DNA from 3 places in the Clostridium sp. CS1-1 genome. Region 2 is predicted to be linked to each of the others. Evidence: predicted binding sites of a transcription regulator. Region 2 holds the regulator's gene; each other region holds the start of a gene.
What was found. The regulator NrdR, encoded in region 2, represses ribonucleotide reductase genes. The targets are predictions, from matches to a motif close to CACNANATNTNGTG.
Positions count from the first base shown of each region.

Region 1: the regulator NrdR is predicted to act here: its motif matches at 4,012-4,025, upstream of AC0N0V_RS02235 (vitamin B12-dependent ribonucleotide reductase).
Region 3: the regulator NrdR is predicted to act here: its motif matches at 1,478-1,491, upstream of nrdD (anaerobic ribonucleoside-triphosphate reductase).

Region 1 is NZ_CM148680.1:505,181-515,574, reverse strand. It holds gene AC0N0V_RS02255 (ComEC/Rec2 family competence protein) at 1-6, opposite strand, end outside; gene AC0N0V_RS02250 (CvfB family protein) at 85-954, opposite strand; gene AC0N0V_RS02245 (FIST signal transduction protein) at 1,241-2,320, shown strand; gene AC0N0V_RS02240 (M14 family zinc carboxypeptidase) at 2,559-3,830, opposite strand; gene AC0N0V_RS02235 (vitamin B12-dependent ribonucleotide reductase) at 4,065-7,103, shown strand; gene AC0N0V_RS02230 (PQQ-dependent sugar dehydrogenase) at 7,618-9,066, opposite strand; gene AC0N0V_RS02225 (YybS family protein) at 9,332-9,832, shown strand.
Region 2 is NZ_CM148680.1:3,687,818-3,698,211, reverse strand. It holds gene AC0N0V_RS17395 (glycosyltransferase family 2 protein) at 1-218, shown strand, start outside; gene ftsA (cell division protein FtsA) at 395-1,666, shown strand; gene ftsZ (cell division protein FtsZ) at 1,683-2,813, shown strand; gene spoIIGA (sigma-E processing peptidase SpoIIGA) at 3,257-4,054, shown strand; gene sigE (RNA polymerase sporulation sigma factor SigE) at 4,166-4,873, shown strand; gene sigG (RNA polymerase sporulation sigma factor SigG) at 4,950-5,723, shown strand; gene AC0N0V_RS17365 (YlmC/YmxH family sporulation protein) at 5,905-6,168, shown strand; gene nrdR (transcriptional regulator NrdR) at 6,394-6,849, shown strand; gene AC0N0V_RS17355 (methyl-accepting chemotaxis protein) at 7,355-9,493, shown strand; gene pgeF (peptidoglycan editing factor PgeF) at 9,783-10,394, shown strand, end outside.
Region 3 is NZ_CM148680.1:42,719-53,112, reverse strand. It holds gene nrdD (anaerobic ribonucleoside-triphosphate reductase) at 1-1,460, opposite strand, end outside; gene AC0N0V_RS00265 (hypothetical protein) at 1,690-1,866, shown strand; gene AC0N0V_RS00260 (ferredoxin) at 1,975-2,163, opposite strand; gene AC0N0V_RS00255 (Mrp/NBP35 family ATP-binding protein) at 2,307-3,152, opposite strand; gene AC0N0V_RS00250 (YhfM domain-containing protein) at 3,269-4,114, opposite strand; gene AC0N0V_RS00245 (hypothetical protein) at 4,245-4,832, opposite strand; gene AC0N0V_RS00240 (DUF7922 domain-containing protein) at 4,958-6,307, opposite strand; gene rsmA (16S rRNA (adenine(1518)-N(6)/adenine(1519)-N(6))-dimethyltransferase RsmA) at 6,397-7,233, opposite strand; gene rnmV (ribonuclease M5) at 7,235-7,777, opposite strand; gene AC0N0V_RS00225 (3D domain-containing protein) at 7,913-8,956, opposite strand; gene AC0N0V_RS00220 (TatD family hydrolase) at 9,233-10,030, opposite strand; gene metG (methionine--tRNA ligase) at 10,303-10,394, opposite strand, start outside.

The sequences.
Region 1 (10,394 bases), 1.9 Mb from region 2:
TCTCATGGACTCACCTCCAGAAAGTATATTACATTTATTTTTTCTATTATCTAACTTTATATCCTTGTAAACTTATGCCAAGTATTACTTTAATCTCGTTCCCTCTTCATCCTGAACGATAAGCCCTCTTTTCATTAATCCACCTAATGCATTTTTGAAGTAATTTTTGCTCTGATGAAAAACTTTCTTTATATCTTCAGGAGAACTCTTATCATTAAAAGGCATAAAACCACCATTTTTCTTTAAATAATCCAATATTTCTTCTTGAAGAGCCAATCTTTCATCTACAGGTCTCTTTCTTGGAGTAAGCCCTAATTTTCCGTCCTCATATATCTTTTTTATTGTGAGGTTTAACTCATTTCCTTCTTTAAGATCAGAAAAGTATTCGTTCTGCAATATTACTCCTCTATAGGTCTTATCAACAGCAATCATAGCACTTCCATTAGTTTGAAAACCATATACTATGCCAGTAACTTCATCTCCTATCCTGTACTTTTCTTTCTCAGTTCCATCTTCCTCTTCAAGGTCTAAATTATCTAAATATCTATCTATGTTTGTCGTTCCAGCAATTCTCCCCGTTTTATCTAAGTATATGTAGAATAAATAACTATTGTTAACTTCTAAATCGTATTGCTGCTCCTTAAAAGGTATGAGCACGTCTCTTTCTAATCCAAAGTTAACAAAAACACCAACCCTACTCTTTTCAACCACTTTAAGGTATGCCACATCTCCAACTTCTGCTAAAGGTTCTTTTAAAGTTGCTATTATTCTATCCTTTGAATCTCTATATATAAAAGCTTTAACTTCTTCTCCAATAGATAGTTCTCTGTCTAATGCACTTTTATTAGGTAAGAGTATATCATCCCCAGTTCTTCCTGTACCAGCATCTAAATAATATCCGAAATCAGCATTTCTAACTACCTTTAGAATATTAAATTCTCCTATGTTTATCATTGAATCTATCACTCCTTCTATTTAACTACGATAAGTAATTACCGTCCCTTATTATATACTATTATTACCACAGTTACTACTATTTATAAAGGTAGTTTTAGCAAAAGCCTTATACTATTTATAAAAATTAGTCTTAATTATAACTAAACTATGCTAAATTTAACCTTTATTCTACAAAATAATATATCAATTATGATAACTCTTTAGTATAATTGGTATAATTACTAAGTTAATACTTTAAGCTAATTTTATAGACTTAAAAAGTTAAGTGTTGGAGGGGTCATAGTTGTACTTAAAATCATTAAACGAATTAAAGATTTATGTTAAAGATCTAAATGTAAAAGACAATGAAGAATTAATGATACTAACTGCAGAAAATTCTTCATCAGATGTTGAGGAACTAATATCTTATCTAAATAAAGGTGACATAAAATTCTTTGGTGGCATATACTCAAGACTTCTTGTAGGTAACCAAAGTTTGAAAGAGGGTTTTATTGTTCAAAAATATGAACCTCTATACTCATCCATTGTTCTTCCTTTCTTAATGAGATTCAAACTTAATCCTGAAACTATGCAAAATTGTACTGCACTGGTTTTAGTTGATGGTTTATCAAGTAAAATGAAAGACTTAACAGATACAATTTACAATAAACTTGGAAATAACGTGAGTTATATTGGCGGTGGTGCAGGGTACTATGATCTAATCCAAAGGCCTTGTATATTTACCAAGGATGGTATATTTAAAGATGTTTCATACGTATGTATTATTAAATCACCGGTTAAACTTGCAGTAAGCCATGGTTGGAATAAACTTGAGGGACCATTCTATATAACCGAGTCCAAAAACAATATACTATCTAAGCTTGATAGCTATAATGCCTTCGATGTTTATAGAGACGTAATTGAAGATGAAGAAAAAATCACACTTTATAAATCAGATTTTTTTGTTTATGCAAAAGATCATCCTTTTGGTATTGTTAAAAATGGACAAACTGATTTAGTAGTGAGGGATCCAATCTCTTTAAATGAAAATAATGAAATAGTCTGCGTAGCAGATATCCCCCAAGATAGAGAGCTTTATATACTTAAAGGTGATGTAAACTCTTTACTAAGCTCCTCCCTAGACATAGCCACAAAATGTGCCTCAAATGCACCTGAAAAATATACTCCTTTATTATTTAATTGTATTTCTCGTGCTATGTTCTTGGAAAACCTTTTTGAAGAAGAACTTGCAAATATCCAAAATAAATTAAAGTATTCTGTGGAAGGCGCTTTATCTATTGGAGAGATTTCTTCTAATAGACACAAAGAATTAGTTATTCATAACAAATCTACTATATTAGGGCTTCTTTCTACAGAAAACTAAGTGTCTGTCATAATATTAGTAGTCAGTATGTCATGTATTCTTTGAAGGCACCCTGAATAATTATACATAATCTATATTCTGAAGCTTATTTTACATAGTAAAGAGCTAGATTGAGATTTTACTCTATCTAGCTCTTTATATGCTTTTTATTCTTTTAGTATCTTTAATGATCTAATCACTCTAAATAAACAACTCTTTAAAACCCATCACCTATAATAATCTTTAATATAGATAAGTTCTAAATTACAGAGGCTAGCAGTAATAATTCTTCATTATCATTGTATATCTTATTAAATTGGCTTATTGGAAGAGGATTTGTTCCTCTGCCTACCTCTATAGTATATCCCGGTCTTCTATATTCTTGAATAAACCAATCCTTGTATCCTGAATAAGATGTTATTCCAGAAGTCTGTGATAAAACATATCCACTTACTCGAGAGAATAAGTTACCTATTTTTTCAGACTCTGGAGGAGTTATTCCATCATATTGCCAGTAAATAACTTCTCCTTGACTATGGTAAGCAAGTACTAATCTAAAATTGTGACTTCTAGTGAAGTTAATCACTGCTTTAGTTTCAGGCTCTGATTCAGGCGAAGGTCCAGAATACCTTGTTGGCCCTGGTCCAAATACACCGTAACTGGCTTCCGCTTGCTTTGAAAGCTCCCAACCTGCATTGTAATTATGGTTTAAGTCGACTCCTCTATTATTAGCTTCCCAGTTTCTTGAAAAATCTGTGCTACCCTTATTCCATTTTATTAAATCATTATAATATGGGTTATCTCTCTTTAAACCATTGAGAACTAAATCAATTCCATCGGGATTTACCATAGGCATTATATATATACTGCTTCTACTCCATATATCACCTATATTATAACCTCTTATACTTCGCCCTTCTGTGTATGCTTTAGCAAAATTCTCTATAAATTTCATAAGCAGTGGAGTTGTAATCCACTCTAGTGCGTGATGAGAACCATTATAGAAAACCTGATTTGGTCCTGTACCAAGCTTTACATAATAAAGATTTCTTCCAAGAACGCTTTTCCCTGCATTGCCAATAGTTAAAAACGGATACCTTGCCTTCAAACCTTCTAAATCTCTTCTTAAAATGTCATAAGTATAGTTTATATTTGTATCCACTACATCAACTCCATATGGTACTATAATACTCCTTCCTGGAATCAGATCAAAAGGCTCAATACCGGGGTTTGCAACTATAATTTTATAAGGCTGCGTATAATAGTTTCTAGCTATGGAATATAAGGTATCACCTGGTTTTATAATATAAGCATCATAACCTAGCATAAATCTCTCTAAAATTCTATAACTATTAGCACCTACAATTCCATCAACCGTTAATCCATTGTTTCTTTGAAATTGTCTAACAGCTTCTTCAGTTTGGCTTCCAAACACGCCGTCAATTATACCCGGATTATATCCTACTTTTTTTAAGGTTGCCTGTATCTTCATTACCTCAGTTCCTCTAGAACCTAACTTAAATATTGGCATATCTTAACCACCTAATATTGATTACTAGTATTATTCTATACTTTAACTTTGTATTAGGTGATAGGTTTTCTGTTAAATTTGGATAAAATAAAATTTAGGCAAATAGTTCTCATTGAATTTATGTTGAATGTGCTTTATAATAAAAAAGACCCTATATATAGTGGGTAACAATTAACAGCACTACTATATATAGTGTTTATTTCTATTACTTACATACAAGGAGGTAGACTTATATTGGATTCTATAAAAAATTTATTTAAAAGGTATTATACAAAAGATTTGGAAACAGACAGTAATAAAACTGTTTTTGATTTATTTAAGTGGAAAAAGGTTGATGTGTTTTTAAAAGACCATAAAACAGATAAAGTATTAGTTGATATGAAGGATTTAGAGTTTCCAGAACATTATTCACAAAATGCTTGTGACATTATAGCTTCAAAATATTTTAGAAAAGCTGGTGTTCCGAGTGGAACTGGTTATGAAAGTAGTATGAGAGCTGTTGCAGATAGAATGGTTAACTTTTGGTGCGAATCTCTTAAGGATGAAAGAATTATTAAAACTGAGGAAGAAGCTTCTATTTTTTATGATGAAGCTGTTTATACTTTATTAAATCAAATGTATGCACCTAATTCTCCTCAGTGGTTTAACACAGGTCTTTCTCAATCATATGGTATAAAAGGAGCAAAGCAAGGGCATTTTTACTTTGATGAAAAGCAAGGTAAAATAGTTGAAAGTTACGATAATTATTCAAGAACTCAAGCTTCTGCTTGTTTCATATTATCAATAGAAGATAAACTTCTAGGATCTCACTCAATATCAGAGCAATACATAACAGAAACTAAGCTATTTAAGGGTGGCTCCGGTACTGGTACTAACTTCTCTCGCATAAGAGCAAAGGGAGAAAAGCTTTCTGGTGGTGGAGTATCCTCTGGTCTAATGAGCTTCTTAAAAGGTTTGGATAGGAATGCTGGTGCTATAAAGTCTGGTGGTACTACGAGAAGAGCTGCAAAAATGGTATGTCTTGATGTAGATCATCCTGAAATTATGGATTTTATAACTTGGAAAGCTAAAGAAGAAAATAAGGTAAGAGCTCTAGGAAAAATGGGTTATGACATGGATATTGATGGAGAAGCTTATGAAACTGTTTCAGGACAAAATAGCAATAACTCAATAAGATTATCAGATCTTTTTATGAAAAAAGTAGAAAACTTAAGTAAGAATCATGATGATATAATAGAACTAAAAGGTAGAGTTGATTCAAAGTTAACTAAAACAGCTAAGGTTTCTGATATATGGGAAGCTTTCAATTCCTCTGCTTGGAATTGTGCTGACCCAGCACCGCAGTTTGATGATACCTTTAATGCTTGGCACACATGTCCTGCAGGTGAAGATGGAGTTTACAATGCAGACTATAATAGAATTAATTCAACAAATCCTTGTGGAGAGTACGCATTTTTAGATGACTCTTCTTGTAACTTAGCTTCTATTAATATATATAAATTTTATAACTTTAATGATAATAAATTTGATATAGATGGATACCTACACGTTATAGGTTTAACCCAGTTAATATTAGAAGCCTCAATACACTGGGGTCAGTTTCCTACTGAAGATATTGCAAGAAAAACATACATGTTTAGAGCAACAGGACTTGGAGTTGCAAATATAGCTTCGCTATTTATGGTTATGGGTTATCCTTATGATTCAGAAGAAGCTAGAACTTTAGCAGCTGCTTTAATTGGTACTCTTACAGGTTATTCTTACTATGTATCCTCATTAATGGCTAAAGAGGTTGGTTCTTTTGAAAAGTTTGAAATAAATAAGCCTTATATGATGAGAGTTATAAGAAATCATGCTAGAACTTCTGGGGTTAACTTAAGTCTCTTAAATGAATTAGGAGAAGATAACTTCGATTCTAAGTTTGAAGGCTTGAATTATGAACCTCTAAAGGTAAATCATGATAACTTAAACAAAGAGGGGTTAGAATATATAAGTGATTCCCTAAAAGAATGTTGGATTAAGGCTCTTCAGTCTGGTGGAGAATTTGGATATAGAAACTCTCAAGTTTCCGTTATTGCTCCAACAGGAACTATATCTTTCGCAATGGATTGCGGCGCTACATCTATAGAACCATTCTTCAGTCATATTGTTTATAAAAAACTTTCCGGTGGCGGATTTATGACAATGATAAATCCTGTTATCACTATGGCTTTAAAGAGGCTTGGTTACTCTAAAGAACAGATTGAGGATATTTTAAATTATGTGGTTGAAAAAGAAACTGTAACTGAAAATGGATTTAGTTACGAAAAGATTTTAGATGGTAAAATAGAGGGTGCTCCCCATTTAAAAGAAGAACATCTTCCTATATTTGATACTTCAAATCGCTGCGGAAGTGGTGAGAGGTATATCGACGCAATGGGTCACGTTCTTATGGTGGCTGCTATAACTCCACTAATATCTGGAGCTATATCAAAAACTGTAAACTTACCTAAAACTGCTACTGTAGATGATTTCAAGAATGTAGTTTTATCCTCTTGGAAGCTTGGAGTAAAAGGTATTACTTTGTATAGAGATTCATCAAAGGCAGCCCAGCCTTTAAATACTAGCTTAAGTGATACTACAGACACAAAGCTTGAAAACCTAACTTATCAACAACTTCTTGCAAAAGCTAAAGAGCTTCAAAAAGGAGTGAAATATTCAAAACGTGATAAACCTGTAGGAATTCGTCAAGGCACAACGCATCCAGCACAAATTGACGATGTTAAGATATATACTACTGTTAACAGGCGTCAAAGTGGAGAGATATCAGAAATATATATAACAACTGATAGAGAAGGTACTATCATTACAGGACTTTTAAATTCACTTTCTAAATCAATTTCTGTAATGCTTCAGTATCATGTAGCACCTCAGGATATAGCTAGAATGTTAAGAGGTCAAAAGTATGAGCCTTATGGATTTGTACAAAAGCATCCTTACATTAAATATGTGTCCTCTATATCTGATTTAATTAGTAAGGTAATTGACATTGAGCTTGGTGACTACTCAAGATGTCAAGTTAAGCCAGAAAATTACGGTGAAGATACAGTAGGTAGTGCAAATGAGGCTGCAGCTGATTCTTCAAAATTAAATGATGGTGAAGTTAAGAGTAAAAAGGTAGATGGAGAAAGAGTTTATGGCTCTACTTGTTCTACTTGCTCAAGTACTAGAATGGTTAGGAACGGAACTTGTATGGTATGCTTAGACTGCGGATCTACTACGGGGTGTAGCTAAAGAAATAAGCGTTACACTAAGTTTAAGTAGAAATACAATTAAGTTGTATTCTATGTCAATTAAGTTATGTTCTAATACAAGTAACTTATATCCCAGCACAAATAAGTTGTGTTCTCTAAAATGAATATTTATTCAAACAAAATTTAAAAACACTATTTATAATTTTAAAGTTATAAATAGTTAGATTGTTCAAAAACCCAGCACCTTTTTAGGTGTTGGGTAAAATTATGCCTTTATTTAATACGGCAGTATTCATAAGATGTATTTTTATAGATACTTTTACCTTTATCACTTTTTACAAAACGAAAAACTTCATCCTTATGATTTTCCTAAACATGTTGCCTAATTGTTCTAAAACATACCTTATCAAATGTTAAACATTTATCTCTATAAATAGTAGCTTGAATCACTTACGTATTCTCCATAACCTTGACGGTTAGTTGTTTTATATTTCGATTCAATAAATCCAGGAAAGGGATTTATCTGGTATTAAGTCTGATTTTATAGTTATGAATCATGGAACAATTTCAAATATAGTACCTTGGTTAAAATCAGTCACATTCATAGAGCCATAAACCCCTAAATATAGTCTGGTTTGATTCAGATTTGTTCCCAAACTAGTATAATAAGCTGATTGAGACCCAAAATTATAATCTGTTTCAATAACACTAAAATCATTTAGTTTACAATCTGCCCTTACCCTAGTATAAGCTAAAACCCCTCTAATTGGAGGTTTAGATCCTTCATTACGTGCAAAATCGGTAAACACAACGCTTCCAGTTAAATTAGAAATTCCATTCCCCATATATGACTGCACTCCTGTAAGTGCAGTTCCTCCAAACTTATCCGGCCTAGAATCTTTATGAAAATAGCTGATTAGAGGCGGAATACGCTGTGTTGAAGTTTTTACTGCATCATTGTAATAAGCAAGTGTTTCCTCATCCAGAGTCGGATTTGCAGAGCAACCCCTTATAATCGAGGTAGGAAAAGCACCTTCCCACCCTCGCCAGCCAAAGTTAATAAATCCTTCTTGGTCAGGTTCAGATTTCATTAAATAAGCTTGAATAAGCTGAGTAACCGGTATCGGTTTGTAATGAACGAATGAAAAAATTGACTCTACCAGATCCTGTCCTACAATTCCTACATACTTGATATACTGGTTATAAAACCTTTGAAATGAAATTCCAGGTATATTGCGAACCCCTTTGGCAATTACCGTAAGCGTTTCCTGAATAGGTACAGGTAGTTCATTAAAACGTGTGACTACCGGCGGATTATTGATAAATGTATCCTTAGCTACATCAATTTCAATTACTTTACCGGCAATTTCCATATCATTCTGGCTTGAATTAAAAGGATCATAGCCTGATCCACCATCTCCCGTTGTTAAAACAAGCTTGCCTGTTTCAGGTGAAAAGTTTAAGCTATTGACACCATTATGATTAAAAAATGGTCTTCTTAAATTAAGTAATGTCCGCCGTTTTTGAGGCTGACCAGTGGATTGCAAAATCCATTCTTCAACAGTATCAATATGATCATAATTAACTTCTCTATTTATCCACTTTTGGTTTAAGGTTCTAGGTTCACAGGGATTAGGTTTAAAAAATTCAGGAAGACCTTGTCTTGAAACTTCTGAACTAGGAAGAGCACCTGGCCCTTGTGTTCCAGCTACTGAATAATGAAGATAAAACAAACCATTATAATTAAATTGAGGATGAAACGCCAGCCCTATCAATCCACGTTCATCATATCTTCCACCAGAAAAACCTAGTTTTAAAATTTGCGGACGAATATCTAAAAAGGTTCTTACAACTCCGTTTCCAATGTAAAAGATCTCTCCTACTTGGGTTGCAATAAATAATCTCTCCATTGGGTCACCCGGAAGCATAGCTGTTTTCAAAACAGTAGGTAAATTTACCTTACTAACAATGGGCCGTAAACTAACTTTAACTTTTTCTAACAACTAACTTTACGCTCCTTTATATTCTATTCTTTTATAACTATATGACTAAAAATGTTCTATTAGCACCAATTATTCTCTTTTATAAGAATATCTGAATGGTAAAAGAATGAGAGTCGATAGTAATATACACATAATACTATATTTTTGAGATAGGTCATTCATTCCTTATTAAACTAGAACATATAAATGAATATTTGTAACAGACAATAGTTTGAAGTCATATAATAATACTACATTATGTAGACTAAACTATTGGAGGAATACTATGATAAATACAAAGACTATGGCAACTGGAGCATTATTTGCAGTAATAGCAGCTTTATTTCAATTAATACCTGCTCTATTTTCTGAAGTATTTGTATTTCTAACTGTATTTAGTGCAGTACCTATTTATATTGTTTCAAGGATAAATCCCAAATCAGGTGTTTTATCATATTTTGTATCCAGTATGCTTATTATGTTTTTAAGTGTACATGAAGGACTATTTTTTTTATTAACTAATGGAATTGTTGGTGTTTCACTAGGTGTATGCAGCTATTATACAAAAATGAAGTCTGTTACTTGGTTTCTAAGTTCTGCCATGCTAACAATTACCTTAAGCATAATGAACTATGGTATAGGTATACCTGTTTTTGGCAAAAACATTCCAGGTGCAATAATAACTCAGATAACAATAATATTTTTATTTTCAATGGTTTATAATATTTTCTATTATTATTTTTCAAGTTTCATTTTTAATTTTGTTAAAAGAACAAAGTTCTATTAAGTAGTACTAAAAACAAGCATATAGTTATGTGAAAATTCAGCTTAGCAATAGAAAATAGCCACATTAAACACTTAATGCTATATAATTCCTATTTATACGAACAACACCCACTTTTACATTTAGAAGTTTTGCAAAGTATAGCAGACGAAGCCAGCATAGAATATACCAATTTTAATAGTAAGCCTATTATTATGACTACAGCTTTTCTCATTGCCACTAGGAGAAATGGTAATGTAGTTCACTATTCTAGAACAGTAAAACCTTGGTACTTAGCTTACACGTGTTTCACCTAAACTTTTTGCACTATACATGTCACCACCCGCATTTTTTATTATATTCACAGTTTTACACGACCTTTACGTAATTTATCCGATGACTACCCGCTCTAATTCTCCCTCACACTGTGTGAAAGCGATTCACACAAAATCAGAAATTTTGGTTCTCTGCTTTTCCCAAAGAGGGAGTAAAGAGCGGCTACGTCCCTGGATTCGTTCAACTAAGAATCAGATGGGATTTTAAAACCCCATCTGATTCAAGTTTTACTTTATCTTTATATTTAACT
Region 2 (10,394 bases):
TCTTTGGTATACTACAGTTTGTATACACACCTTTTATACTCATTTTAGAAAAAAAACTTAATTTTAAAATATTCTGGTATTATATAATATATCCTATCTATGCTATTACATGGTTTCCAATCTCTGTTCAGGGAATCATGGATAGAAATAATAAGGAATGGAGTCATACAGTACACACCAGAAGTGTAAAAATTAATGATTTGGAAAAAGCTAACTAGAATGTATCAAGGGAAAGACTTCCAGTCTTTCCCTTTTGTTATATCTAGTAAACAAAAAGTTAGATTATTTAACTATATTTGAGATTTTATTAAAATATGATAAAATATAAGAGGAAAATTAGAATTTTTGTTGAATATATACTTTGATGGTTCTCTTACAGGGGGGGAAAAACTTCATGAATGAATATGTAATTGGGATAGACGTTGGATCATCGAAGATATGTGCTGCTGCCGGAAAGGTAGACAAGTACGGTAGAATGCAAATAATGGGAATTACATCTGCAAATTGTAATGGTGTTAAAAAAGGAATTGTTGTTGATATAGATAGTACTTCTGAGTCTGTAAGACAATGTATTGACGGTCTTGAAAGAATGGTTGATATTAGAATTACGGAAGCGTACATATCTTTGCCAGGAGGTATAAGTGAACTTGTCTGGAACAAGGGTGTTGTAGCAGTAGCGTCAGAAGATAGAGAAATAAAAGAGAACGATGTTAAAAGAGTTTTAAAAGCATCTAAAATTATTACAATTCCATCTGATAAAGAAATTATAGGTGTAATACCTCAGCAGTACATAATAGACGGGTATGATAAAATAAAAGATCCTATTGGTATGAGTGGTTTAAGACTAGAAGTAGATGCTCAAATTATATTAGCGCAAAGTACTGTAGTAAATAATCTTTTTAAAAGTGTAGAAAAGACAGGAATTAAGGTTTTAGGTGTAGTTTTCCAACCTTTGGCTTTGTCAGAAGTAGCACTTAAGAAAGAAGAGATTGATCGAGGAGTTGTATTAGTAGATGTTGGCTCAGAGTCTATTAATATTTATACTTTTGAAGGAGGAAACTTAGTAAGCATTAGTACAATATCATTTGGTGGTAACACTATAACAAATGATATTGCAGTGTGTTTAAAGTTACCTTTTTCCGAGGCGGAAAAATTAAAAATTAAGTATGGTAGTGTTGGTGAAGATAAGAGTAATATTGATTTTAAAATAGAAGTCAATGCAGATTACAACAATAAAATATCTGTAGACTACTATATTCTTAAGCAAGTGATTGAGGCTAGAGTTGAGGAACTATTACATATAATAAGTGGAGAATTAAGAGCCAGTGAACATTTTGAAAAAATCTCTGGTATTGTAATAGTTGGAGGTGGACTATCTCTAATTAAAGGTATTGAGGACTTTAGTAAGGATATACTGCAGAAACCTGTGAGAATTGGTACCCCTGAGTATATTGGCGCGGCAAGTCCATTATATGCAGCTGCCGTTGGAGTAGTTAAGGATGCTGTAGATTCTATAAAAGATAAAAATTACATGACTAAAACTGAAAAAGAAACTGACAAAGTGCAGAAGGAATGGATTAAAGAAAAAACTAAGAATGAAGACAGAAGAGATAATAGTAGTGGATTCGTATCAAAAATAAAAGAATTTTTCACAGATTTTTTCTAATAGGGAGGTAAGTATTGTGCTAGATTTTGATGTTGATGTTCAACAATTTGCCAATATAAAAGTAATAGGCTGTGGTGGCGGTGGAAACAATGCTGTAAATAGAATGATTAGGGAAGGATTAAAGAATGTTGAATTTATATCTGTTAATACTGATAAGCAGGCTTTAATGCTTTCACAGGCATCACAGAAAATACAAATAGGTGATAAACTTACAAAGGGACTTGGAGCAGGTGCAAATCCTGAGATCGGAACTAAGGCAGCTGAAGAAAGCAAAGAAGAAATATCTCAGGCTATAAAAGGCGCTGATATGGTATTTATAACTGCTGGTATGGGCGGCGGAACAGGTACTGGGGCAGCACCAGTAATTGCTGAAATTGCAAAATCTATGGGCATCTTAACAGTTGGTGTTGTTACGAAACCATTTCCTTTTGAAGGAAGAAAGAGAATGCTTCATGCAGAGATGGGAATGAAAAATCTAAAGGAAAGAGTAGATACTTTAGTTACGATTCCAAATGAAAGGTTACTAACAGTAGTTGATAAAAAGACTACACTTATGGAATCTTTTAAATATGCAGATGATGTTTTAAGACAGGGTGTACAAGGTATATCTGACTTAATTACAATACCAGGTCTTGTAAATCTTGATTTTGCAGATGTTAGAACTATCATGATAGATAGGGGACTTGCACATATGGGTGTAGGTAGAGGTACAGGAGATAATAGAGCACAGGAGGCTGCCAAGCAAGCTATATCAAGCCCAATGCTTGAAACTTCAATAGTTGGAGCAACTGGAGTTTTATTAAACATAACTGGTGGACCTGACTTAGGTCTTCTAGAAATTAATGAGGCTGCTGAAATAGTTCAAGATGCTGCAGATCCAGATGCTAATATTATATTTGGTGCAGTAATCGATGAAAATATAAAAGACGAAATAAGAATTACAGTAATAGCTACAGGATTCGAATCCGAAAAAATGCATAGAAAACAACCTGAGCAGAATATAGCAAAGGTTGCTGCAGTTCCAAAGCAACAACAGACTGTAAGTTTTGCAAACACTAGGGATGAAGCAGCAGCTACAGTAGAACATCATAGCTATGATGAAAATAATCTTGAGATACCTGCATTCTTAAGAAGACAAAGAAAGTAATTTTTTATAAAAAACCCACGTGTAACACATTTAAGTTATACGTGGGTTTTTTTATATTTAGTTTAATTACCAGAAGCCTATTATTAACATCAGAATGATAAACAGATTTCTAAGATTTAGGGGGATTTTTAACTCCCTCTAAATCTTAGAAAACGTTATCCAGGGACGTAACCGCCATTTACCCCGACTTTGAGAAAAGCAGATATCCCAAATCTCCGATTTGGTGATAGTCGCTTTCACACTGTGTGTGGGGGTATTAGGGTGGGTAGTCAGCGGATAAATTCCATACTTAAATGGTAATAGCATATCAATTATATAAATTGCCATAATTTAGCAAATAAAAATATTTATTGTTTATAAAAAATGACAAAATTTTAAAAAAAATAAGTATATAATAAAAGTAAGAAATTGGAATAAAAGTATAATGGAGGTGAACATAATATTTGGTTATATATCTGGATGTTTTGCTGTTTGAAAATTTCATAGTTAACTTATTTCTTCTATATATAACAGCAAGAACACTGAGAGTCAAAGTAGAACTAAAATATATTTTACTTGCGGCAGCCATTGGAAGTATGTATGTAATAACTTTGCTTTATCCAGAGCTAAAAATTTTTACAGCAATCTGGTTTAAGATTATTGTAGCAATAACATTAGTATTAATTAGTTTTAGAAAAAGAAAGATTATGTTCAACTTAAAGGCATTAGCTATATTTGTTCTATATTCTATGCTTCTTGCAGGAGCATGTATGTTTTTTCAGTATAACGAAGAATACGATATGAGCAACTTTGCTTTTGTAAATTTTTCTTATAAAAAGCTTATGATTTCAATGATGATAATATTTATACTTATTGACAGATTAATAATTTATGTTAAAGACAGAAAAGATTTAAAGAGTTTAGTATATAACATAGATATTGTATTAAAGGATTCAGAGAAAAATATTAATGCATTTTTAGACACTGGTAATGAATTGAGAGAACCTGCTACAAATTTGCCTGTAGTTATAGTGGAAAAGTCAGTATTTAAAGATATAGACTTAGGGTTATATGACAAGTTTTATGTTCCTTATAGAGTGGTAAGTGGACAAGGTGGAAATCTACAAGGATTCAAACCTGAGTGCATAAGAATACATCAGAGAAATGGGGCTGAGAAAAGAGAAGTAATAGTTGTATTTTGTGAAGAAAGATTAAGTGATTATAATGACTATGAAGCTCTTTTATCAAGAGGGGTTATATAGTTACTTAGATTGCGGAATTGTAATGTAATTGGTAAACTAGCATGAATCAGAATAGATATTAGTAGGTTTTAATTATGAATGGTAATAAATCAATCGATTTGGAGGATGATTATGATAAAGTTAAAAATATTATTAAATAGAATACTAATCAAATTTAAGATTTTTGTTAAGAATGTGTACTACATAGGTGGAAATGATGTGCTCCCTCCACCACTTAGTAAAAAAGAAGAGGATGATCTAGTATCTAAGCTTGTAACCGGGGAAGAGGGGGTAAGGTCTACTTTAATAGAAAGAAACCTTAGACTTGTAGTTTATATTGCAAGAAAGTTTGAGAATACTGGAGTGAATGTAGAGGATTTAGTTTCTGTGGGAACCATAGGTCTAATCAAAGCTGTAAATACCTTTGATCCTGAGAAAAAAATAAAACTTGCTACATATGCATCTAGGTGCATTGAAAATGAAATACTTATGTATTTGAGAAGGAATAGCAAAGTAAAGGCAGAGATATCATTTTATGAACCATTAAATATTGATTGGGATGGAAATGAGCTGCTTTTATCGGATATTTTGGGTACGGAAAACGATGTTGTGTATAATTTAATAGAAGATGAAGTAGATAAACAACTTTTAATGGTAGCCATGAAAAAACTTAGTGAACGAGAAAAAGAAATAGTTAACTTAAGATTTGGATTAGGTGGAAAAGCAGAAAAGACACAAAAAGAAGTAGCTGATATGCTTGGTATATCACAATCTTATATTTCTAGATTGGAAAAAAGAATAATAAAGAGATTGAAAAAGGAAATAAATAAAATGTTATAAGGTTGTCTTTAGTATAAAATACGGCTTCTTAGGAAATAATTAAAATGCGATATAATCTAAAGGGGCTGATGACTTCATGATAATTAATAAGGTGGAAATTTGTGGAGTTAATACGGCTAAGTTACCCGTTTTAAAAGAAAATGAGATGAGAGCATTATTAATGCAAATGAGAGATGGAGATAACTCATCTAGAGAAAAGTTTATAAAAGGTAACTTAAGACTCGTATTAAGTGTAATTCAGAGATTCAATAACAGAGGAGAAAATGTTGATGATTTATTTCAAGTTGGTTGCATAGGATTAATTAAAGCTATAGATAACTTTGATTTAAACCAAAATGTAAAGTTTTCTACCTATGCTGTTCCTATGATTATAGGAGAAATAAGAAGATACCTTAGGGATAACAACTCCATAAGAGTAAGTAGATCTTTGAGAGATATTGCCTATAGAGCTCTGCAAGTTAGAGATAAACTTATAGGTGAAAATAATAAGGAGCCTACTATATCCCAAATTGCTAAAGAGTTAAAAGTGCCAAGAGAGGAAGTAGTTTTTGCTTTAGATGCCATTCAGGACCCAGTATCTCTATTTGAGCCAATTTATCACGATGGCGGAGATGCAATTTATGTTATGGATCAAATAAGTGATAATAAAAATTTAGATGACAGTTGGCTTGAGAATATAGCTATAAAAGAAGCCATGAAAAAATTAAATGATAGGGAAAAGCTTATACTTAATTTGCGATTTTTTGATGGTAGAACACAAATGGAGGTAGCAGATGAAATAGGTATATCCCAAGCACAGGTTTCTAGATTAGAAAAAACTGCTTTAAGACATATGAGAAAGTATGTATAAATTTGGTAATTATTGTACTTATTATAATTAGTTTTAATTTAAACTGAGAATATGCTAGTATCGGAACGCTAGCATATCCTCAGTTTTTATTTTTGTAATTTTTTATAATTATTATTCATATTATTAATTAAGTGTACTATGTTTGTTAAATATATGATATCTAAAACTTGGAGGGATAAAAATGGATGAGGAAAAGGCTTTATATTCTCTAGGAAATTTAAGATCTATGGAAATTATAGATATAAATACAGGAACAAAATTAGGATTTATTAAAGATTTAAAAATAGATTGTGATGACTATAAAATTATTTCTATAATATTACCATCACATAAGATGTCTTGGTTTGGCAAGACTGATGATATTGAGATCCCATGGGAGAACGTAAAGAAGGTAGGTGTTGATGTTGTACTTGTAGATGGAGGAGAGTACATACTTAAAGAGTAGAGAAGTTTGTAAATTAGATAAGGTTTTTGTTTGCTAATATATTCTGTATTATTAACTGTTTTTAATGACTGTAACGCTCATATGTACAAAATTTTTAAACGATTGTATAGAAATTTCTGAGGAAATGTGTATAATATTTATGAAGACACTACTTCTAAAGTGGTGATTATTGGAGACAATGTTTAATAACAAAATGATAATAAAGTTTAAAGGACGTGAATAGAAGTGAAGTGCCCTTACTGTGGCTATGTAGAAAGCAAGGTAGTTGATTCAAGATCTACTGAAGACGATATGTCAATTAGAAGAAGAAGAGAATGTTTGAAATGTACTAAAAGGTACACTACATATGAAAAAGTTGAAAATGTACCTATATTAGTTATAAAGAAAAACATGAATAGAGAGTATTTTGATAGAACCAAAATAATAAATGGATTAATTAAAGCTTGCCAAAAAAGACCGGTATCAAGGAGGCAAATTGAAAATATAGCAGATAACGTAGAAAAAAAGATTAATAATAACATGATGACAGAGGTTCAGTCAGAATCTATTGGTGAAATGATAATGGAGAATCTAAAGGATCTAGATGAAGTATCATATGTTAGGTTCGCATCTGTTTATAGGCAATTTAAAGATATAAATACCTTTATGGAAGAAATTAAAAGTTTACTGGGAAATAAGTAGATTTAATCTATATTTGAAACTAAATAATTACTATAAGATTTTAAATAAAATGTCTATAACTTATATAAAAGAATAAGTTATAGACATTTTATCTTTATATGTAATGAACCTTATTAATTCTTAGTTGTTTTTTATCGAATAAATACTTCGCCATATTATAGACAAAATTTAGTTTATGTTAAAGTTAAGTTATGAGTTTTTAACTAATATTTAACATAAGTTAAATGTTGGTTAAAAGCTTGAGTGTTCAATACTATGTAAAAAATATAATGGTATAATGTTGATTAGAAAATATTGAAAATTAATATTTAAAAATGTAAATGTTAATTTAATATATATGATTCTAAAACTAAGTAAGCTTAATTAGTTTAAATAATATTTTGGATATATTAACTATTAAACTAAGGTTTTTAATGGTATAAAAGTTAATTAAGATACTCCGTACTCTATTTATTTGTAAAATACATGAAAATTTGTAATATTATTATCTTTAGGAGGAGTAAAAGTGAAAAAAATTTTAAACATAAACTTAAGCTGTACGAAAAAGTTGTTACATATACCTAATTATATTGCCAGTAAAATTAAAAGAGATAATTTACAGTATTGGAAAATAAATAATTTAAGTTTCATGAATAGTGTAGGAACAAAGATAACCCTTCAAATTGCACTTTTACTTATTGTTGTATGTGGCACATTAGGATTTGTTTCTTATCGAAGTTCTTCGAATGCCTTAGAAAATACTATTGATTCTTCACTCCAATCAAGAGCTATTGAATCAGGGAAATTAATAAACTCCATTTTAGAGCAAGATATTAAGGCTATGACAGAAATTGCGGCAAGACCTGAAATACAGTCCATGAACATTCAAACTCAAATACCTGTATTAATATCTCAAAGTAAAAGCTTACAATACATAAGTTTAAATATATTAGAGACTAATGGTATGATGCATTTTCCGGATAATTCTAAATCCCAGATAGACCTTTCAAGTGAATCAAATGATATAAAATATCTAAAGAAAGCCATATCAGGAATACCAGCTATATCGGATCCTGTAACGAACATCGATGGGGAACAAATTATAGCCATAGCAGTACCCATAAAGAATAATGAAGAGAGTGTTATAGGGGTTTTGCAATCTAATATGTCTATGAGAAAACTAAATGAAATAGTTCAGAGAACCAAGGTTGGAGATAGTGGATATTGCTTTATAATCAATAAAGAGGGCGTAAAGGTTGTTCATAAGGATTTGAAATTAGTTTTAAATAAGGATAGCACTCTTAAAACTGTAAAGAAAGATTCATCACTTAAAGAATTAGCAGAATTAGAAAATAAAATGATAAAAGGTGAGAGTGGTTCAGGTTACTATATAAAAAATGGTGAACAAAGATTTATGGCTTATGCACCAATACCTAATATGGAGTGGTCACTAGCAGTAACTATACCTAAAAGTGAAATATTATATGCAGCAGATAAACTTAAATATCAATCTATTATAATTACAATTATATTTATCTTAGTTGGAATAGTGGTAGGGGTGCTAATATCTAAATCTATAAAAGAGCCTTTACTTAAAATGAAAAAATATGCTGAGGAGCTTTCACATTGTAACTTGTCTCATAGAATTGAAATTAGAAGAAAAGATGAATTTGGACAGACTGGTAGCGCTTTAAATACTGCTATAGATAGTGTGGAAAAAATTATATGCTGTGTAAAAGAAGAAAGTAGCAACACTCTTAACTCTACTAATGATATTAATAATTTATTTGCAAAAGTACATAGGGGAGTAAAAAGGATATCAGAAACATCAGAAGAAATTTCAGCTACTATGCAGGAAGCTTCAGCATCAGTACAAGAAGGGACTTTAAAAGCCTTAGAGGTTAAAGAGGAAATAGATACTACAGTAGAAGAAGCTAAACAGGGGTTAGAGCTAGCAAACGATATAAAAGATAAAGCGGCTTTGATAAAAATAGAAACTGAAGAGTCAAGAATAAGGGTAAAAGAAGCATATTTAATGTCTAGAAGTAAGGTAAACAAGGCTTTACAGGATGCGAAGGTTGTAAGAAAAATTTCTGTTTTAGCAGAAGGTATACGTGATATAGCGAAAAAGACAAAAATTTTAGCTCTAAATGCTACTATTGAAGCCGCAAGGGCTGGTGAGCATGGTAAAGGATTCACAGTAGTTGCTACAGAAGTTAGAAAGCTTGCAGAACAATCATCTATTGCTGTATCAGATATACAAAATAATGTAAGAGGAGTTTTAGCATCTGTAGGAGAGCTTGCAGACTCTGCAGAATTTATATTAAAAGTTATGGAAAATGAGGTGCTAAAGGATTACGAAAAAGTTATAAAGGTAAGTGAAGAATATAAAAAAGACGGTGAAACCTTCCAAAATGTAATACAAAGATTTTCTGACTTATCTTATCATATGAATATGTCCATGGAAGAAATTTCAGAAAATATGAAGGATTTAAACTTGGTAATAAATAGTTGTGCAGAATCTTCTAGAGACATAGCAGATAACATAAGTGATGTAAATAAAGAAAATGGGGTTATAACAAATAAATCTGAGAAAAATGCAGAAAGCGCAGAGTCTCTGCTTATGCTTGTGAGTGAATTTAGAATAAACAGTACTATATTATAATTGAAGACATAATTACTGTTTTTCAACCTATAGTTTCTTTAGTAGATGGTAATATAATTGGATATGAAACTCTGACAGGAGGACCTGAAAATTCGTTACTTAAATAAGAGTTTTAGGATAGCTTTAGATAATTATTTGGAGGAAGGATCAAAATTATTCAGTTAATAAAATAGGATTAGGATATAAATAGTGATAGAGGGTTTTTCATATAGTTTAAATGCATGAATTTTGGATTATATAAGTAAGTATGATAAAATATAGCTAATAGAATAAGTTGTGGAGGGTAAATATGGAAAGATATTTAGTTGATGGGTATGAATTTGTAAAGATTGATTTAGGCGCGGCGGCTGCAGCATTTTCTACTGGAAAAAACGGATTGGATTTTAATAAAAATACAGAAGAGGGAAGACAAAATATTGAAAAGCTAAGAACTTGGTTTGGGGTAGATGAAGTAGGATACATGAATCAAATACACAGTGATTATGTTATCATTTATGACGGAGAGGTAAAGGAGGGGGACGCATTAATAACAAATAAAAAGAATACTGCAGTCGGAGTTTTCACTGCTGATTGTGTTCCTATTTTGCTATATGATAGAAAAAACAACGCTGTTTCAGCTATTCATAGTGGATGGAGAGGAACTTTTTCTTGTGTTTTATCTAAAACTATTGAAAACATGGGTAAATACTACAACACAAAAGCTGAGGATTTAATTGCGTATATTGGGCCTCATATGCATCAATGTTGTTATGAGGTTAGTGAGGAGATAATAGAAGAATTTAAAAATTCTGAGGCATATAAAGAAGTAGACTTATCTAACGGGAGAATGCTTAGTATGACTAATTGTATTATTCATCAGTTAACAATTAAAGGGGTAAAAAAAGAAAATATTAATGATTTA
Region 3 (10,394 bases), 1.4 Mb from region 2:
ATTGACCATGTTCCTTGCTTTAATATAGGTTCTATAGAATCATTTTGCGATAAATTTTCTGAACCTTTCATTAGCCCTTGTCCAGCTACAAAAGGTAAGTCTTTTAATCTTAATCTTTTAAGAACTTCATATCTATGCATTAAAGATTCTTTAGCTAACTCAAGTTTACTATCCAATAATTTCAAAAACTTATTTATGTCTTTTTTTGCCATGAGTCCTAATCTAGGTAAATTTATAGTAGTTGGAGCTATATTCCCTCTACCTTTTGTTCCTGGTTCTCCATTTATATTAGAGCAAACATATGTTCTGCACCCCATAGTAGCAGGTAATACCCCTTGGTCATAATAGTACTTATTAAAATCTGCATCCAGATTCATGAATGTAGGATTCATTCTTTTGGCAGCTACCTTACAAGCTAGCTTAAATAGGTAGTAATATGGATCTTCTGGATTTGCATTTACACCCTTTTTAACTCTAAATATTATATTTGGAAATATCGGCTGTTCGTTGTTTCCTAATCCTTTTTCGTATTCCTTTAAAAATATTTCGCAAACTAAAGCAGCATCTTTTGACTCTGGTATTCCTATGTTAATTGAGGAGAATGGAACCTGACTACCAGCTCTTGAATGCATAGTGTTAAGGTTATACACTATGCCCTGCATAGATTGTTCTATTATTCTCTTAAGCTTTTTTTCTACTATAAAACTAATCTTATCTTCTTTAATCTCTAATTCTTTTAATTCCTCTATTATCTCTTGTCTAGTAGGATCTACAAATACTCCCATGTCATTATCAAAGTCGGGGTGAGATTGTCCACCAAACATATCATTTTGTGTAGATTGTAACAATATACATGAAAGTTCTGCTGCCGACTCTATTCTTCTAGGTGTTCTTATAGTTCCATATCCTGTATTGAACCCTCTCTCTAATATCTCTCTCGTTGGTATATGTAAACAATTTGTAGTTAAATTGTAACTATCTAAGTCATGATAATACACATCACCATTTTCATGTGCCCTAGAAAGATATTTTGGCATAATAGAAAGATTGTGCCACTTATTGGATTCACTTGCTATTCTTAGTAATTTAGAACTGAAGTTGTTTCCAACATTTGCGTTATCCCTATCCGTTTCTACCCCTATCTTTTCAATTGCTTTCATTAGGTCTGACTTTATCTCTCTTATCTTTGTTCTTTCTCCTCTATAATTGGAATAAGCCATTCCTATTTCCTTATAACTGTTTTCTAGTAGAGCTTGTTCAACTATATTTTGTATATCTTCCACATTAATTTCCGAAACATTTATATCTTCAATTTTTCTCATTACTTTTTGTGTTAAGTCTATAAATTCACTTTCCCTTAACTCATATCCAATCTCTTCAGAAGAGCCCTTTATAGCATTCGTTATCTTTATAGAATCAAATTCTACCTTTCTGCCATCCCTCTTCACAACATGTAGCATACTACATACCTCCAAACTACTATATATTGTGCTAAACACCATGATATTATACTATGCTAAAAATTTTTAAGCAATTTTTAAATAAGGGCTAAGAATATATTACCACCGACTGCTTTTGACTATCTTCATATTATCTTATTTTTTACTATAGTACGTCATTTGATATTTGAGAAAAAATTCATGAATAATTGCTGAATAATAAAACACACTATTATAGAGGTGATATACAATGATTGGAAAAATAATTGATATAAACTTAATGGATGCCTGTGTAAATTTTAACGATGGGAGAACAGTAAATATTGGAGTTTATCAACTTCCAGTTGGAGTCAAAGTAGGCGATAAAGTAAATATCCAAACAGGATCTATGAGAATGATTAATCACAGTTATATGGGATTATTTTAAATAATTTTATTAAGATAATTACTTAACATATTTAATCAAAAACAATATGTTACACTTTACTGTAAATTAAAAAACTAAGAAAGCTAAATTAGCCTTCTTAGTTTTCTTTTAGTCTACTGTGATAGCATCTACAGGACAACTTTCTTCTGCTTCCTTCGCTGAGTCTACCGCATCGCCAGGAACTTCATCAACAACTACTCCTGCTTTTCCGTCATCTTCCATCTCAAACACTTCAGGGCATATTGATGGACATAATCCACATGATATACATGTATCCTTATCAACTACTGCTTTCATTTTAACTCCTCCTATAATATCAAATTTAACATTTCCATATCTATTATTGTCTAAAATACACTTATTTATTATAGAATAATGAACTTAATATTAGGATTTCTAAAAATTAAGTATTATATATTTACATTAAACATTAAAAATAATTAACTGATTTTACTCTTAAATCTATCAAGTAAATCATCATACTCACCAGATTCAACTATGTAATTTTCTACTTTACCATTTTCCATACTTTCTACTAAATCAGGATTTATTGGCATCTCGGCAAGTAAAGGCAATCCTAAGTACTCAGCTTGTTCTTCTGCCGATTTCTTGCTAAAAATTCTTATTTTTTCCCCACACTTACCACAATTAACGTAAGACATATTTTCTACTAATCCTATTATATTAACATTCATCTTTTGAGCCATAATAACCACTTTTTTAACTATCATAGACACCATATCTTGAGGTGTTGATACTATCACCATACCCTCAAGCGAAATTTCCTGCATTATAGTTAACGCTATGTCTCCTGTTCCTGGTGGCATATCTATTAAAAGATAATCTAGTTCCCCCCACTCAGTGTCAGTATACATTTGCTTTAATGCCCCTGTAATTACTGGCCCTCTCCAAATTACTGGTTGTTCTTCCTCTTCAGTAAGTAAATTTAAAGAAATTACTTTTATACCTGAAGGGGTTTCTACTGGAACGAACTTTACATCTTGTGTATCCATAACTTGATTTATATCTGCCCTCTGATTATTTACACCGAAAAATCTTGGCATAGATGGGCCTGTAATATCTCCATCTAAAACTCCAACACTATAACCAGATTTTCTTAACTGAGTAGCTAATATACCTGTAACAGTTGACTTTCCAACGCCACCTTTACCACTTATAATTCCAATTATATGCTTTATTTTCCCATACTTAGGCATTGTCTTTGAGCAACTTTCACTATTACTATTGCATTTTCCTTTGCTTGAACAACTATCGCAATTTCCCATTAGTATATTCCTCCTTTGGTATAAGTTTTCATCATATGCTAAAATTATGTAAGCATACAATGTATCTGTTATCATCATTATACCACTATGATAAATATTTCAAAAGCAACAAAAATTTAGAATCCCTCCGGTTTTTCCTCTGACACTTTTATAATCCATCTACCATTTTCATATTTATCAAATATATAATATTTTCTTTCACTTTTTTCATTTTTATCCCAAAAGGTAACTATAGCTTTGTATAGAGTAGATTTATAGCCTTGTGTTTTTACAGTAGCCCAAACATCATAATTTTCTTTATTCTTATCTGCAACTTTTACATTTTTAAATTTACTATTTAAATTCCCCTTAAAGTCCTCTAGATCTGTTGATAATATAAATTTTCCTGATTCAACATCATCTCTTAAGTTTACACCTAAAGACTTATTTTTATCCCTATCTTTTAGATATTGTTCTAAAGTCTCTGTTATTGAACTATAGTATACCTCCTTAAAATCTTTTGGTTTTCTTATGGTCCAAAAACTTTTTATTATATCATTATCTATTCTTTTAGATACAATATATATTTTTTCATCGCTATAGAGATTTCCCGAATCCTTTCTATCTAGCCCAGCTATATAACTAAATTTATGAACTTTATTTCCTTCAACCATTTCAAATATATAATCAGGCTCTAATGGAGACTTTTGAGTTGCTGTCTTTGCTTGAGAAAGAATGTCATATAATTCACTAATAGCATTCTTATCTGTGACTATAAACCTAAAACCTTGATCTCTAGTGCTTTGTATTACTATCTTTTCTATTTTCCCTTGTTTTATATATTCAAAATCAGTATTTTTGAGGCCACTTTTCACCTTCAGCTCATCAATCTTACTACAACCTGATGAAATAAAACAGGCTACTAAAACTATAATTAAAAACCAACTTCCTTTATTTCTTAAACCCTTAGATTTACCTTGCAATTAATACTACCTCCTGTATTCCTCGTGTAATATCACAAAACCTTTTGGTAATATTATAGCATATTTAAAATAAAAAAACTCTTGGTGATAATTAATCACAAAGAGCATTAGAAGGCATTCCTTGTTTTTCCTATTCCTCATAATTTAAGGTTTGAACAATAGTTTTAAAAACAGTTGGCATATTTTCTTTAAAATTCTCCTCTCTCATGAAAAAAGAAAATCTAAAGAACTTATCTTTATCTATTATAAAATATTCGTATCCCTTATAATAAATATTAGATCTGTTTGCCATGGTATAACTCACTAAGTATCCATTTCTATTATTTATGCTAATTGGAGTAATGCTATAATCCTTATATTTATTTTGCTCACTTGATATCTTTTTACTATCTTCAAGAAATGTTTTTAGATCTTTTTTTAAATTCCAAACCTCTATAAATCCATAAGTTTTAGAGTCTTTGTCCCTAAAATCATTATGATAGAGTATCTCTTGTCCAGAAAATTTTTGCTCTGTTGTAATCCACTCTGATGGAAGCTTATACCTTAACTTATTATTTAGGGCCTCATATTCCACTAAAGAATTTATGTTATTCTGCATAAGAGCAGTAAACTTAAGTCTTGCATCAAAATGCTTTTCAAATCCAAATAATACTAACATAAGTCCAATTATAATTACTGTTACACCTAATCTTTTTCTATTCAATATTATAAGTTTCATGATAACGCCATCTTATATAATAAATATAAGCCTAGCACTCACCTCCTATATACGTAATACTTAATTATATGAAAATAGCACCAAAAATATTAGACATTTTGGTGCTATTTTTATATGATTACACATTATTTTTTTACAGGTATTACTATACTAGAAGTTACAAAGTCATAGAACATAAGCCAATATCCATTAAGTTCATCTTTGTCAGTTGGAACCCAAGTTACAAATCCTGATCTACCTTCATAAGGTTGTTCTTTTATATCTTTCTTTCCTGGTAAGCCATATACCAAATATTTAACATCTCCAGACTTGTCATACTTGTATCCTAGCAAACAATGTCCATACTTTCCGATATACTGAAGATATTTCATCATAGGAGCATATATTATATTATATCTATGATAATTTGATTTATCATTCAAGTCTTTACTAGACCTAATAGGAACTTTATACCAAACACATCTTTTTATCTCTTCACATATGCTAGGTAGTTCTTCAAAACCCGCTACTAGAGACTTGAAAAACTTATCAGTAGTTTTTCTTGAACAATCTTCACCTTCGTTTTCCTCATTTCTATATTGTTCACATTCATGATCAGTTTCTTCACATGCTTCTTTGTCATCTTCTATAGAATCTCTATTGATGTTATCATCCTCATTTTCTACTGGCAATTTTCCTTCCATAACATCTAAGTTATCCTCAGTTTCACTATCTTGTTGTTGTCTTGCAGATTCCGGTATCTCTTCATTTTCATTACTATCTATTTGTACTTCTTCTCTTACTTCTTCTCTTACTTCTTCTCTTACTTCTTCTCTTACTTCTTCTTTTACTTCTTCTTTTACTTCTTCTCTTACTTCTTCTTTTACTTCTTCCTCTTCTTCTCTAATTACTTCTTTTCTTATTTGCTCCAAATCATCTTGTACTTCTGGGTTATCTATGCTTTCATTTCTCTCTTCTTGCTTAACAAGTTCTATGCTTTGCTCATATTTATCAAATATACTCTTTTCTTCAGGCATTATTTCTTCATCATTAGAGTTTCTAGCTTTATCCTCAACTAATATAAACTTTTTCCACTCAGGAATTTCTGTACTTGCAAATCCACTCATAACTGATGTTAAATTTCCATCTACAAGTTTTACTATTGCAGCACCGGTAACCTTATCCATTGATATATTGCTACCTGCTATATTATTTGCAGGATACTCATAACAAACATCTGCCCTGCCATAATCATCTATGTTCATTTCTCCAACTTTTATTATCTTTTTTACATCTTTCTTATTACATATTAAAATCATGTAATAGGGAGTTATCTCCTTTTTTAAATTTTGTACATAGTAAGATATTTTACATTTATCATTTTTCAACTCCATTTTGGCATAACCTGACGCTAACTTGTCAGAAGATAAGGAGTATCCCTTTTCATCTTCTTGTAATATTATGAAATACCTACTATAACTCTTTTTTTGTGCCAACTTCGTATACCTCCATATATTTCATTCATTATAATATATGAGGTAAGAACCAAAAAGTGAACAAATTGTCATCAACTAAGAAAAAAAGATTATGATAAATCGAATATACAATCCGAAAGTCTTCCAAATTCGGCTATAGACAAAGTCTCTCCTCTTCTCTTAGGATCAATAGAAGCATTATTAAAAGCTAACTCCATGACCTCCTTTGAAAGGTTTAAATTTTTAAGTGCATTCCACAGAGTTTTTCTTCTCATATTAAATGAGTGTCTTACTATTTTAAAAAATAAATTTCTATCCTTAACTTTAACTCTTGGCCCATCAAGTTTATCTAGTCTTAAAACTATAGATTCTACTTTAGGTCTTGGTATAAATGATGTGGGGCTCACCACTCTTACTACTTCAGCATCACAATAATATTGAACTAAAATAGAGAGTGAACCGTACTCTTTACAATCAGGCTTAGAGGCGATTCTTTCCCCTACTTCCTTTTGTATCATTATAGTTAGGGACTTAATATTATATTCCTCATTTAAAAGCTTTGAGATTATAGGTGTCGTTACATAGTACGGTAGATTTGCCACTACCTTTACACTTTTTTCTTCCCCTATAAGTTGATTAAAATCTACTTTTAGCGCATCTTTATGTACAAGCTCAAAATTATTAAAATCCTTAAGTTCTTCGTTTAAAATAGGTATTAGGTCTGAATCTAATTCAATTGCATATACCTTTTTAGATCTTTTCAGTAACTCCCTAGTTAATGTTCCAACACCTGGGCCTATTTCAATAACTACATCTTCATTGCTAATGTCAGCACTATTTACTATATCTACTAAAACAGATTTATCAATTAGAAAGTTCTGACCAAGACTCTTAGAAAATCTGAATCCATATTTCTCAACTATATCCTTTGTAAGTAAATTTTCCATACTATTTCTCCTTATCTATATTATTTAATGCTTTTATAAATTCTTCTTTTGTTATACCATAATTATTTAATCGTGTTAAAAACTGTGCACCATTACAATACCCAATCCCTAATTCTTTTCCCAGCATATCTCTTTTTTCTTTTGAATTAGTGTTTCCAGCGAGGCCAAAAAAAATCATATCATTAATATCAAATTCAATTCTTTTTTCCTTTAACTCACACTTAGCTGCCTCAAGTGCTTTCATTATTATTTCTGGCTCAGCATTTTCTACTCCTATATCTCCATCTTTTGTTCCATCTTTTCTCGAAATATAAGCATGCTTAATTCCTTCCACTCTTTTAGCTATAATTCTTCTGATTTTATCACCCGCAAAATCTGGATCAGTTAATACGATTACTCCTTGCCTTTTTTGAGCTTCTTTTATTCTATCTATAACCTTCTTATTTATTCCAAAACCTCCTACAGCTATAACTTCAGCATCAACTGCTCTTTTTACTGCAGTAATGTCGTCCCTTCCCTCAACTACAATAACTTCTTTAATCATACATTGCCTCCATTAAAATTACTCAAATAATTATACTAGTAAGTATTTACACTAATTAATAATATCATAAAGTATGCAACTAAGTAATTTAAAATATGTAGTAAAAGAAAAATAGGAGCTATTTTAGCTCCTATTTTACTTAACCACATACACATTAACCCATCTTACTCCCCAGTTGTCCGCTTCTGATCTAGAATTAAAAAACAGATCTATTTTCTCGCCTTTTATAGCTCCACCTGTGTCTTCTGCAACCGCATACCCATACCCTTCTACATAGAGCTTTGTACCCAGTGGGATAACTCTTGGATCAACTGCCACAGAACTATAACTATTAGAATTTCTTTTTGCTACAGTTCCAGTTGCTGTGATTCCAAATCCTGAACTACCGGGGCTTTTTCCCGTACTTGCATAATCTGCATTATAAGCAGTAGACCTCATTCTCAAGGATTTTGTATAAGAAACATTACTTCCACGAGAAGGAGTATATGTGTTCAGTGTTCCCATCGCTACAATTTTTTGTATAGGTTGTTTTTTGATTACCTCACTTATTACTTTTCTCGAAACTTCTTTTCCATTTTCATAAATGACTTTGGTTACAGTTTCTTTTTCTCCAGACTTACCTTCTTGTACAACTTTGTTATTTCCTTGTTCAATATCATCATCTTTTTTAACGACAGTTGTATAGTCTATTGGTTTAACTTCCTTTATTTCTTTAGTTTGTACCCTAATTACTTCAACATTTAATCCATCTTTAAGCGCTAACTGCTTCGCTGGTTCTACCTTATCGAAGTCTTTCAGTCCTATTCCTTCAGCTTCTAACATTTTTTCAATGTTATTTTCTGCTGATTGAATACTTAGCTGCTTACCATCTACATTTACTTGAACTTTAACTGCCCTTTTTATAGCTATTTTTTCTCCATTTTCAACTCTACTGTCCAGACTAGGTGTGGTTTTGTCCTTTGGTCCTACAACCACATTGTTGCTAATTAATGCCTTTTTATAAGTACTGCTAAATGTAGTAATTGTTTTGTCCTGTCCATCTACAGAAACCACTATTGTTTTTCTTGTACTGAAAATTACCACTGTTAGGAGTATAATTACAAACGACAGTAATGTTATAGCAGATTTAGGACCGCTAGAAAAGTATTTTTTTAAGTAATCTTTAATTTTTTCCACCATAAGAATACCTCCTCCGGGCAAGAGCGACATCACCCATTATAAATGCAATAATTACTTATGTCAAATATCACTCATGCTTTTTAGACTGTTTAATGCATTCATATGCATAAAACTAATAAATAAAAAATTATGATAGCGGTTAAACTTAAACAGTCTATTGTATATTATTTTTAGGTGGAATCTTTTAAACTATTATAATTATATTCTATAATTCAATTTTTAATGACTGAATTATTTGATTATTCCAAAATATTTAAATTCCCTATAAATTTTACACTATCTTGTTATATTTAGCAACCTCTGAATATTGCAATTAGTTCTATCTCTTACTTCTTCAGGCTCTATATCTTTGATTTCTGCTATTTTATCTATAATATATTTTATATATTCTGATCTATTCCTTTTACCTCTAAAAGGGTCTGGAGCCATATACGGACAATCAGTTTCAACGACTATTCTTTCAATAGGAACGTCCTTAACAACCTCCAATATCTTTCTAGCATTTTTAAATGTTACAACACCCGTAAATCCTATGTAGTAACCAAGCTTTATACACTCTCTTGCAAACTCAACACTTCCTGAAAAACAATGAATTTCACCTATAACCCCTTTAAATTGTTTTATTATATTTAGCGTATCTTCATGCGCATCTCTATCATGTATAATTACAGGAAGATTAAGTTCCCTCGCAAGTTCCATCTGCCTTATGAATACCTTTTTTTGTATCTCTCTATCTGGATTCTCATCCCAATAGTAGTCAAGCCCAATTTCTCCCATGGCTTTAACCTTTTTATTTTCTGCCATTCTCTTTAGCTGACTAATAGTATCTGCTCTAAAGGTATCTGCATACTCAGGGTGTATACCCACAGCGGCATAGAAAAAATCATATTTATTAGAAAGATTAACAGATTCTACACATCCCTCTAAAGAAGTTCCACAATTTAGAACTCCAATTATATTATTTTCTTTAAGTTCCTTTAGAACTATACTTCTATCCTCGTTAAACTGTTCATCATCATAATGCGCATGTGCATCAAATATACTCATAGATTTTTCTATTTTCATATTATCCATAGTTTGTATCTCTCCATTCAAAATACTTAAATCCAATTTAACTTAATTTCTAAAATCATATTTAAATGGATAATATATCGTTTAGTAATTACCAACATATTATCCATTTTATTACATTTTGAAATATAGTCAAGCTTTATTTTAAAATTTACATCTTTTTTAATAAACTTCAATCTTTTTCCTATCGTCAATCACTACTAAGGTGCCCCCTTTTAATTACAAATATCCTACATGATTTACCTCATGTAGGATATTTACTTAAAATTATATTATTATCTTACTATACTTCCAGTAGGAATGTCTCCCAAAATAGTAGCTGTGAATAACTTACTATCATCATCAGTTGACGCTGCAAGAATCATCC